Regions from separate parts of the Mannheimia indoligenes genome, predicted to be linked through region 1. Evidence: riboswitches for the same ligand, from Rfam matches in the RefSeq annotation. Region 1 holds a riboswitch; the other holds the start of a gene.
What was found. A riboswitch is a leader RNA that binds a small molecule or an ion and turns the genes downstream of it on or off. The one in region 1 is predicted to bind lysine.
Positions count from the first base shown of each region.

Region 2: it holds a riboswitch for lysine, as region 1 does, so the genes downstream of both, V6W77_RS03320 (Na+/H+ antiporter NhaC family protein) here and lysC (lysine-sensitive aspartokinase 3) in region 1, are expected to answer to the same signal.

Region 1 is NZ_JBAJJM010000006.1:77,280-83,059, reverse strand. Features, by position in the region: gene nagE (N-acetylglucosamine-specific PTS transporter subunit IIBC) at 1-1,235, opposite strand, end outside; lysine riboswitch at 1,524-1,708, shown strand; gene lysC (lysine-sensitive aspartokinase 3) at 1,804-3,156, shown strand; gene V6W77_RS04555 (VanZ family protein) at 3,246-3,593, shown strand; gene rpsI (30S ribosomal protein S9) at 3,654-4,049, opposite strand; gene rplM (50S ribosomal protein L13) at 4,065-4,493, opposite strand; gene V6W77_RS04540 (Z-ring associated ZapG family protein) at 4,788-5,183, shown strand; gene glnD (bifunctional uridylyltransferase/uridylyl-removing protein GlnD) at 5,235-5,780, opposite strand, start outside.
Region 2 is NZ_JBAJJM010000005.1:4,632-10,411, reverse strand. Features, by position in the region: gene metX (homoserine O-acetyltransferase MetX) at 1-603, opposite strand, end outside; gene V6W77_RS03335 (SanA/YdcF family protein) at 947-1,561, shown strand; gene purU (formyltetrahydrofolate deformylase) at 1,592-2,428, opposite strand; gene V6W77_RS03325 (H-NS family histone-like protein) at 2,502-2,921, opposite strand; lysine riboswitch at 3,062-3,231, shown strand; gene V6W77_RS03320 (Na+/H+ antiporter NhaC family protein) at 3,351-4,880, shown strand; gene V6W77_RS03315 (SDR family oxidoreductase) at 5,123-5,780, shown strand, end outside.

The DNA of each region.
Region 1 (5,780 bases):
TGTTTTGCTCGTTCTTGATGAGATGTGGTATTGACCGCTTGTGTTTCGGCATCGTCTTCGCGTCCCGGGGTTTTTAAGTTAAACGCACGAATTACAATGCGGAATAACGCATAGTAAATCACAGCGAACACTAAACCTTGCACCAACAACATATACCATTGAACGGCAAGCGGGTTGCGGCTTGATAGTACTAAGTCCACTAAACCTGCACTAAAGCCAAAGCCTGCAATCCACTCCATTGAAGCAGCGATATACACCGAGATACCGGTTAATAATGCGTGAACCACATAAAGCACTGGTGCTACAAACATAAAAGCAAACTCAAGTGGCTCAGTAATACCGGTGAAGAATGAGGCTAAAGCCGCCGCAAACATAATTGATGCAACTTGCACTTTTTTAGCCGGTTTTGCACTATGATAAATCGCTAATGCCGCTGCCGGTAAACCAAACATCATCACAGGGAAGAAGCCGGCTTGGTACATACCGGTTACGCCTACTACTGCTTTGCCTTCCGCTAACGACTTCGCTCCGCCTAAGAAGTTTGGTATATCGTTAATACCTGCTACGTCAAACCAGAACACAGAGTTAAGTGCATGGTGTAAGCCAACAGGAATTAATAAACGGTTGAAGAAAGCATAAATACCTGCACCGACTGAACCCATATCTTTGATTGATTCACCAAAAGATACTAATCCACCAAAAATCACCGGCCATACGTACAATAGAATAAACGCAACCACGATCATCACAACCGATACAACAATCGGCACTAAACGTTTACCGCTAAAGAAGGATAACGCTTTCGGCAATTCCACTTGGTAGAAACGGTTATAAAGTTCCGCTGAAATCACACCCACTAAAATCCCGATAAATTGGTTATTGATTTTACCGAATGCCGCCGGTACTTGATCGACTGCAATGCCTTGTAATTGAGCCACCGCTCCCGGTGCAAGCAAGGTGGTAATCACTAAATAACCAACTAAACCGGATAATGCGGCTGCCCCATCTTTTTCTTTAGACATACCAAAGGCAACACCCACCGCAAATAAAATGGACATATTATCAATGATTGCCGCCCCTGATTTGATCAGTAACGCTGCCAGCTGGCTATTTACTCCCCAGCCGTCCGGGTCAATCCAATAACCAATCCCCATTAATAGTGCCGCTGCCGGTAACGCCGCCACCGGCACCATTAAGGCTCTACCGATTTTTTGTAGATAACCTAAAACACTCATACAAACCTCCAATTAATTAACTCATATTGAGTAGAAATAGAATAGAAAAAAAGCATTTTAAAGACAATCACCTAAATTAAGTTTTGTGATCCATTTCAAAAAAATTTTAGAGTAAAATTTCAAACTCACTATTCAAGCGGTCAAATTCTTGTAAAATTTTACGAAAAAATAACCGCTTGTTTTCACTGCTCCCCCTAAGTTTTTTCAAATATTCATTGACAAAACTCAGATAAAAAGGTATTTCTATACCGTTTTTTCAATCCATTGAAAAAAGAGTAATGGAATTGCCATTACAGGAGAGGTGCAACACTCAGGCAACTTAATTTGAGGTAACTAGGACCGTTTGAAAATTAAGTGATGGGAGTGATTGCCGAGGTGTGAATTCACTAGACTGGAATTAACATCGGCTGAGCAGGTTGAATCCTATCAGCTGTCATTTAATAGCAAATATTAAATGGAGTGCTCTGATTAATTGGTTCTCTAATCAAACCGTATAATCTACTCAAATTTCCTTTCCGAATATCCCCTAACACAACATTTATCTATTTTGTTTTAAGGAAATTTTATTATGTCTCATCTTTCTGTGGCTAAATTTGGTGGTACCAGCGTTGCTAATTTTGATGCAATGACCTCATCGGCAAACATCGTGATTGCAGATGCCAACACTCGTGTCGTGGTACTTTCTGCTTCTGCCGGTGTTACAAACTATTTAGTTGAGCTCGCAAATGGTTGTGAAAAAGAAAAACGTGATGAAATCATTACAGCCGTTCGCCAGATTCAATACAACATCATTGAAAAACTGCAACACCAAGACAGCGTTCGTGCTGAAATTGACGAATTATTAGATCGTATTGAAACCCTAGCAGAATCTGCAAGCCTTGCGACCTCTGCGGCATTAAGCGATGAATTAATCAGCCACGGCGAGATGATGTCCACCAAAATCTTTACCCAATTACTAATTGAGCGTGGACACCCAGCCGTATGGGTTGATGTGCGAGACATTGTAGCGACGGATAACCACTACGGTAAAGCTGCCCCAAACGACGAAAAAACCCAACAACAATCCGATAAAGTTATCAAACCACTTATTGAAGCAGGTAAAATCGTAGTTACTCAAGGTTTTATCGGTCGTGATGATGAAGGCAAAACCACAACTCTAGGTCGTGGTGGTTCAGATTACTCTGCCGCCTTATTAGCCGAAGTATTAAATGCTAATGATGTATTAATTTGGACGGATGTTCCGGGCATCTACACAACTGATCCACGAGTTGTACCAAATGCACAACGTATTGATACAATGGCATTTAACGAAGCAGCAGAAATGGCGACTTTCGGTGCAAAAGTGCTTCACCCGGCAACATTATTACCGGCAGTGCGTAGCAATATTCCTGTATACGTAGGTTCAAGTAAAGCTCCTGAACAAGGCGGCACTTGGGTAACCCGAGATCCTCAACCACGCCCAACGTTCCGTGCACTTGCGTTACGTCGTAACCAAATCTTATTAACGCTTTCAAGCCTTTCGATGCTACACGCTCAAGGTTTCTTAGCCAATGTATTTGCAATTTTAGCTAAACATAAAATTTCAGTTGATGTGATTACAACCTCTGAAGTTAGCATTGCCTTAACATTAGACAAAACCGGCTCAGCATCTTCAGGTGCAGATATGTTATCTAAAGAGTTATTAGATGAATTAAACGCTTACTGCAACGTTCAAGTAGAAAATGATTTAGCGTTAGTCGCGATTATCGGAAACAATTTGCACACACAGTCCGGTGTAGCAAAACGTCTATTCCAAACCCTTGAAAACTATAATGTCCGTCTCATCAGCTATGGCGCAAGCACAAATAACGTTTGTACCTTAGTGAAAAATGAAGAGGCGGATGACGTTGTTCGCTCACTCCACAAAGGTTTATTCGAGTAACATCTAGTGTTTACAAGCGGTTATTTTTGGTAAATTTTTTACTAAAATGACCGCTTGTTTTTTTATATTTTTCTATGAAATATTTAAAAATGAATAAATACGCTCTCTTAGCTCTACTTTGGTTTGTCATTAGCATTTACAGCTTAATTTTTCGTGAAAGCAGTAACGAACTACCGCCCTTTCCCCATTTTGATAAAATCGGGCATTTTGTCATCTTTTTTATACAGATTTGGCTAATGGCAAGAGCGACTATCCAATCAAATAGAGCCATACCTTATTTAGGATTGATGATTTTTGCACTATTTTATGCATTTGGAACGGAATTAGGACAAGCAACTTTTACTGAAACCAGACAAGGTTCTTGGTTAGATGGATTAGCTGATTTATGCGGTGCAGGAATTGCACTATTAATGGTGAAATATCTTTATAAAAGATAGTGTTATAAATAATAAAAAAGGCAGGAATTCCTGCCTTTTTTGCTGAAAACGAAAATAAAATTAACGTTTTGAGTATTGTGGACGACGACGTGCTTTGTGTAAACCCACTTTTTTACGTTCAACGCGACGTGCGTCACGAGTAACGAAGCCTGCTGCACGAAGTGCTGGGCGTAGAGTTTCATCGTATTCCATTAATGCACGAGTGATACCGTGACGGATTGCACCCGCTTGACCAGAAATACCACCACCGGTTACAGTGATGTATAGGTCTAATTTATCTGTTAATTCAACTAACTCTAATGGTTGACGAACGATCATACGTGAAGTTTCACGACCGAAGTAAACCTCTAAAGAACGTTGGTTAATGGTAATGTTACCACTGCCCGGTTTGATAAATACACGAGCTGAAGAGCTTTTGCGGCGACCTGTGCCGTAGTTTTGATTTGCTGCTGTCATTTTTCTGCTCCGTGATTAGATGTCTAAAACTTGTGGTTGTTGTGCAGCGTGGTTATGTTCGTTACCTGCGTAAACTTTTAATTTACGGAACATTTCACGACCTAAAGGACCTTTAGGTAACATACCTTTAACTGCGATCTCGATCACTGCTTCCGGACGACGTGCAATCATTTCTTTGAAGGTTGCATCTTTGATACCACCTACATAGCCAGTGTGCCAGTAGTAGATTTTATCAGTTTCTTTTTTGCCAGTTACTGCTACTTTCTCTGCATTGATAACGATGATGTAATCACCTGTATCTACGTGCGGAGTATATTCAGCTTTATGTTTACCGCGTAAACGGCGTGCTAATTCAGTAGCTAAACGACCTAAAGTTTTACCTGTCGCATCTACTACATACCAGTCACGTTGTACTGTTTCTGGTTTTGCTACAAAAGTTTTCATTAATTAAATACCAAAATATAAAGTTTATAACCCAATTCCTTAAAAAGGAATTACCTATGACGGTAGAATCCAACCCCTTCGAGTCAATTCTGACCAAACTGCTTGGCGGGAAACTCCAAGCAAAACAGGGTGGCAAAATTATACAGACTTTTTAGCCAAAAATCTAATATTTTTTAGACTTATTCTTTAAAATTGAACCTATATCACATTTTAATCATTTGGAGCTTTTCAAATAAAAGCCGAAATGTTAAAAATAGAACCATAAATTCACTACTTAAACATAAGGAGTTTATGATGGAACAATGGACAAGTGATGTTTGGGCAGCAATTGCCGCTGCATTTATTGTGGGAGCTGTGGTAGGTTGTACCCTAGTGCGTGTATTTAATAGTAATGTAAGGAAACAACACGAATTAGAGCGAGAACTTAAACAAACCAAAACACAATTTGATGAACAAAAACAACAACTTGAGCAACATTTCGAGCAATCCGCTCAATTACTTTCAACGTTAGCGGCTGATTATAAAAAACTGTATGCCCATTTAGCTCAAAGTTCTGAAAAGTTATTACCGGAAAATGCTAAAAGTATTGAGTTTTTCCAACAAGCTCAGCTGCCTGTTCAACCTCAAAAAACAGAAGAAGATCAACCAAGGGATTACTCTGAAGGTTCTTCCGGCTTATTAAAATCGTAAAATTTTTACTAAAAACAACCGCTTGTCGTAATGAATTACAAGCGGTTTTTACTATTCGTTATCCAGTTCTCTCATTATTGTTTCTTGAAGTACCAACTGCTCTTGTTCCGAGAGTGCTTTTCCTTCAGCATTATTTACTACAAAGAAATCCTCTACTCTCTCGCCAATCGTAGTAATTTTCGCATTTAATAAATTCAAGTTTAGTCGATTAAAAATATAGCCAACTTGAGCCAATAATCCATCTCGATCAAGGGTAAATAATTCAAATTCAGTTTGCTGTTTTGATGATTGAGGAAGAAAACGTAACCTTGTTTTGCGTTTAAATGACGCGTGCTTAACAGGCTTTTTAATAAACCTCACCTGATTGTTCGGCATTGCTAACATTTTTATCAAAGATTGCTGAATTTGTAGACTTCTTTCGTCGGTTAAATCTTCTCCATTACGTTCAGTTACAATAAAACTATCTAGCACTAAGCTGTTTTCGCTGGTAATAATTTGAGCATCGTGAATGCTGATTTTCTTTTGGCTTAATAAATGAGCGATACGGGCAAAAAGTTGAGGCTGATCTTGGCAACAAACAAAAATTTCTGTTCCGCC
Region 2 (5,780 bases), on a different contig from region 1:
GCCATCATAATAATCTCCACCATTGAAATGTGGATCATTAATAATTGCCTGACGCATAACGTGGTTAAAACCAATCGCTTCCGCACTTAAAGTAAGTGAAGAACAAAGGTTGATAATATTACGTACCTGATCCGGGTAGCTAATTCCCCATTGCGTTGCTTGCATTCCACCAAAAGAGCCGCCAATGACGGCGTGGAGAGTTGGAATTTCTAAGTAATCAATTAAGGCTTTTTGAACATTAACAATATCTTGAACGGTAATAATCGGGAATTGGCTACCGTAAGGTTTATTGGTTTTCGGATCAATTGAAGAAGGACCTGTTGTGCCTTTACAACCACCTAAAACATTACTACAAATAAAGAAATATTTTTCGGTATCAAAGGCTAAACCCTTGCCGATAAAATCCTGCCACCAGCCTTTCTCGGTTGCAGAATCGTAATAAGGCTCGGCATCGCCGGTTAAGGCGTGGCAGATCAACACAGCATTGCTTTTATCTGCATTTAATTCGCCGTAAGTTTGGTAAGCCACTGTGATAGGGGAAAGTTCGCCACCTAGTGAAAGGGGCAATGGCGTTTCCTCAAAAAGTGTAATGTGCTGAGCCATAGAATCCTTATTTGCAAAAAATTATGCTTTTTTAACCGCTTGTAATTGTAATAATATGGTTAAATTAACGGTGTTGTTGTCAATTGTCAAGAAATTTTAGCCGTCTAAACGTCTAGATTTTTAAACGGCTAAATTTTTTAGGTTTTAGGTGTGATAAATAGAGTTTAGGACTTAACAAACACACTAAAATAGAATAAATTGATTGAACGATCAGACAACTTTGTTTGTCTTTAATATACTCATTATTTGAGTAATAAGAATAAATAAGTGATTTTTGGAAGTCGAAATTTAAGGGGCTAGGTCATTGCCGTTTTTTCATCAAATTAAGCAATTTGGCATAAAAATACTGAAAGTGATTGTGATCTTACACTTAATAGGAATTGCAACCCTATTAATTGTGGATTCAATAACGAGTTATGCTGTGCGGGATAAAGTCTATAGCGAGATTAACGATCTGCCTCATAGAGATTATGCCGTAGTGCTCGGTACAGCGAAATTTTACTCAAAAAATGTGATCAATGAATATTACAAATATCGTTTAGAAGCAGCAAAGCAATTAGTGAAAAGTGAAAAAGTAAATAAACTTTTAGTTAGTGGTGATAATAAAACCCCTTATTATAATGAGCCTAAAACAATGACTAATGATTTGCTGAAAATGGGCATACCTCAGCTACAAATTAAGCAAGATTATGCGGGCTATACTACTTTTGATTCAATTATAAGAGCGACAGAGGTTTATAAATTACCGCCGTTTACGATTGTCTCACAGAAGTTTCATTGTGAAAGAGCATTATTTATTGCGAAATTTAAAAATATTGATGCGATTTGTTATGCAGCGAAATATCCTGAAGGGGCTTATCAAGTAAGGTTAAGAGAGATTTTGGCAAGAACGGCAATGCTATTTAATTTGTTAATAGGTAAAATGCCTGAAACGTTGGAAGATATTCCATCTAAATAAAATAGCCAGTTTCAATCACTGGCTATTTTTTTATAAAATAATGGTTTTGTTTTTATAAACAAAGATCTTATCAGCAAGTACTAATTCTAATGCTTGACTGAGAACGGTTTTCTCTACATCCCGCCCGGCACGCATCATTGCCTCGGCAGTATAGGTGTGATCTACGTTGATCACATTTTGCATAATAATTGGACCTTCATCTAATTCATCATTTACAAAATGAGCCGTTGCACCAATAATTTTTACACCACGTTCGTAAGCTCGTTGATATGGCTTCGCACCAATAAATGCAGGTAAGAAAGAATGGTGGATATTTACAACACGATTTGGGTAACGTGCTACAAATTCAGGATTAAGCACACGCATATATTTAGCTAGTACAATATAATCCGGGGCGTATTCGTCAATTTTATCGGCTAATAATTTATCGTGTTCAACACGGGTCAGATTTTCGTGGCTGACCAAGTGGAACGGCACATCAAAGCGTTCAACTAATTCTCTTAATGTGTCGTGATTACCGATTACAGCTGCAATTTCTACATCTAAACCACCATAATAGTTTTTCATTAATAAATCGCCTAAACAGTGAGCTTCTTTGGTTACTAAAATAACAATACGCTTTCTCTGCTTTGGCAATAATTTATAAATTGAACCGTCAGGCAAAGTAAATTCTAGATCGGCTAGAAATGTTTTATCGTTAAAAATACCGTTTAACTCCGTACGCATAAAAAAGCGTTTCGTTTCGTTATCCACAAATTCCGAGTTTTTAATAATATTTAATTGGTGTTTGTAACAAATATTGGTAATTTTAGCGACTAACCCTGTATCATCTGGGCATTCAGTTAATAAAATTTTATGTTCAAGCATTTGATATCCTATTATAAAAATAAGAGAACCCAATTAGAGTTCTCTCATATCTAATCTTTATATAAATAATAAATTAAATAGCAAAATCTTCTAATTTCTTGCCTTTATCAAGTGCTTCTTGCAATGCTTTTGGTGTTCTGCCTTGACCTGTCCACGTTTTTTCATTACCTTCAGCATCAACAAATTTATATTTAGCAGGACGAGAGGCAATCGGTTTGCGTGCTTTAGGGGCTTTTCGACCTTTAATTACTTTATCTGCTAATAATTGAGCTAATTCATCAATAGAAAGTCCATCTTGTTTTAACATTTCGGTGTATTTATTTAAGCTTTCTAATTGTTTTGCTTTTTCTTGCTCTTCTTTTCTAATTTCTTCTTCTTTTTCAGCAATAATAGTATCTAATTTTTCAGCAAATGATTTTAATTGTTCAAGTGCTAAATCTTTAGCAAATACTCTTAAACTACGAAGGTTTAAAAGGCTTTTTAAATCTGACATTGTATTCTCCTAATGTTTTAGTAACGAAGTGAATTTTATTCTTTTTTATCATATATTAAAAGATATTTGAGGTAAATAAATATAAATAAAAAAGAGGTACTTTATATCTTCGGATATTCGTGGTATCTTTACGTCATCCTACAAAATGTAGAGGTGCAAATTCAATAAGTATTTTTTCTGAGTGGAAAACGATGAAGAAAAAGGAAAGGTGGATTTGCCGAAATCAATTAGGCGTCATCTTAATTGGTTGGGGTCGTTCTCGAAAGAAACGACACTGTCGTAGTAAACGCTACGGAGTGCTACTGTTAGGGTGGGTTTTAGTTTTTCATATTTCCTTCCTTTATATTTATTCCTATAAATATCTCAGTACATCTCTTGTTTGGCTATTATTTTTATATACAAATTATACAAAGTCATTTTAGAGGTTTTATGAATCTAGTTGATTATTCCACATCGTTTTGGTCTGTGTTACCGGCTCTGATTGCATTAATTTTAGCGATTGTTACACGCAAAGTGATTATTTCATTAAGCATTGGGATTATATTTGGTGCATTTATGCTAACTAATAGTAATTTTCTTGATGCACTTACTTATATAAAAAATAGTGTTGTTTCTTTAGTTTATAAAGGAGCTGAAGAGGGTTTAAATTCTAACAACATCAATATCATTTTATTCTTAATTTTATTAGGTGTATTGACTTCTTTATTAAGCATTTCAGGAAGTAATCAAGCCTTTGCAAATTGGGCTCAGAAAAGAATTAAAGATAAACGTGGTGCAAAATTAATAGCCGCAGGTTTAGTATTTTTCACTTTTATTGATGACTATTTCCATAGTTTAGCGGTAGGGGCAATTGCTCGCCCGGTAACGGATAAATTCAATGTTTCTCGTGCAAAATTAGCTTATATCCTTGACTCAACCGCCGCACCAATGTGCGTATTAATGCCAATTTCAAGTTGGGGAGCTTACATTATTACCTTAATTGCCGGTTTATTAGCAACTCATTCAATCACGGGCTATTCTCCGCTTGGTGCATTTATGACGATGAGTGCAATGAATTTCTATGCGATTTTCTCAATGATTATGGTGTTCTTCGTAGCTTATTTCTCATTCGATATCGGCTCAATGGCTCGTTTTGAACGCCAAGCAGAACATTTAGCAGAAGTAGAGGAAGAAAGTATTGAAGTTAAAGGGCGTATGCGTAATTTAGTGTTCCCGATTGTTGCTTTAATTGTGGTTACGGTTGCAATGATGATTAAAACCGGTGCCGATGCATTAGCAGAATCAAACACACCATTTTCGATTTTAGGTGCTTTTGAAAATACCACTGTGGGTATTTCGTTAGTGGTAGGCGGTCTAGCTGCATTAGTAGTTGCCAGCATTTGTATTATGGCAAGCGGTCATATTTCACTAAAAAATTACGTTCGTGCCTATGGTTTAGGCGTAAAAATGATGTCTGGTGCAATCACCATTTTATTCTTTGCTTGGACAATTAATGGCGTAGTAAGCGATATGCAAACAGGCAAATACTTATCAGGCTTAGTTGGTGAGCATATTGCAGCAGGATTCTTACCGGCAATTTTATTCGTATTAGCCGCATTTATGGCATTCTCAACAGGCACAAGCTGGGGAACATTTGGTATTATGTTACCAATCGGTGCGGCAATGGCAGTTCATTCTGATCCTGCATTAATCATTCCTTGCTTGTCGGCAGTAATGGCGGGGGCAGTATGCGGAGACCATTGTTCACCGGTGTCAGATACTACTATCTTATCTTCAACAGGTGCACAATGTAACCATATGGATCACGTTATTTCACAATTACCTTATGCGTTATTGGTTGCTGCTGCTTCTATTGTTGGCTACTTAGTAGTAGGTTTCACGCAATCTGCTTTATTAGGATTTGTGGCAACAGCCGCAGTGATGGCTGCCTTAATTTTAATCTTTAAAGCAAAAAAGTAGGAAAATAAAGGTTAATTTCTAAAAATGTGAAGGCAATCACAGAATTAAATGGATTTATGATATAGAATGTCATTCAAGATATGGATATCGAATGTTGTGTTATATAAATCTTAAAATAAGATCCTCCTATGTATTTAGCGTACCTTTTGGTACGCTTTTTTCTTTTCTGAACGATATATTTCTTGCAATTTTTTAAATTTTGTACTACTTTAATAGTACATTTTAATTTTGAGGGTAAAACGATGAAAACTGCATTAGTAACAGGGGCAACCGCCGGTTTTGGTTTAGCAATTTGTAAATTACTTCTTCAATCAGGCTATAGAGTGATTGGCACAGGCAGACGTGCAGAGCGTTTAAGCGAACTACATTTGCAATTTGGCGATAATTTTCTACCGCTTGTATTTGATATTCAAGATTCCTCAGAAGTTGAAAAAGTATTAAATAGCCGCCCTCAAAGTTGGCGAAAGATTGACTTATTAGTGAATAATGCAGGTTTAGCACTAGGCTTAGAGCCTGCTCATAAAGCGGATTTAACTGATTGGTATCAAATGATTGATACTAATATTAAAGGCTTAGTAACAATGACACGCCTAGTTCTTCCTGAAATGGTTGAGCATAATTCAGGACATATTATTAATATCGGTTCGATTGCAGGAACTTACCCTTACCCGGGTGGGAATGTTTATGGCGGTACAAAAGCCTTTGTGAAGCAGTTTAGCTTAAATTTGCGTGCAGATTTAGCAGGCACAAAAGTACGGGTGTCTAACGTTGAGCCGGGCTTATGTGGTGGGACAGAATTTTCTAATGTTCGCTTTAAAGGCGATGACGAAAAAGCAGCAAAAATTTATGAAAATGTTGAATTTGTTCGCCCTGAAGATGTGGCTAATATCGTGCTTTGGT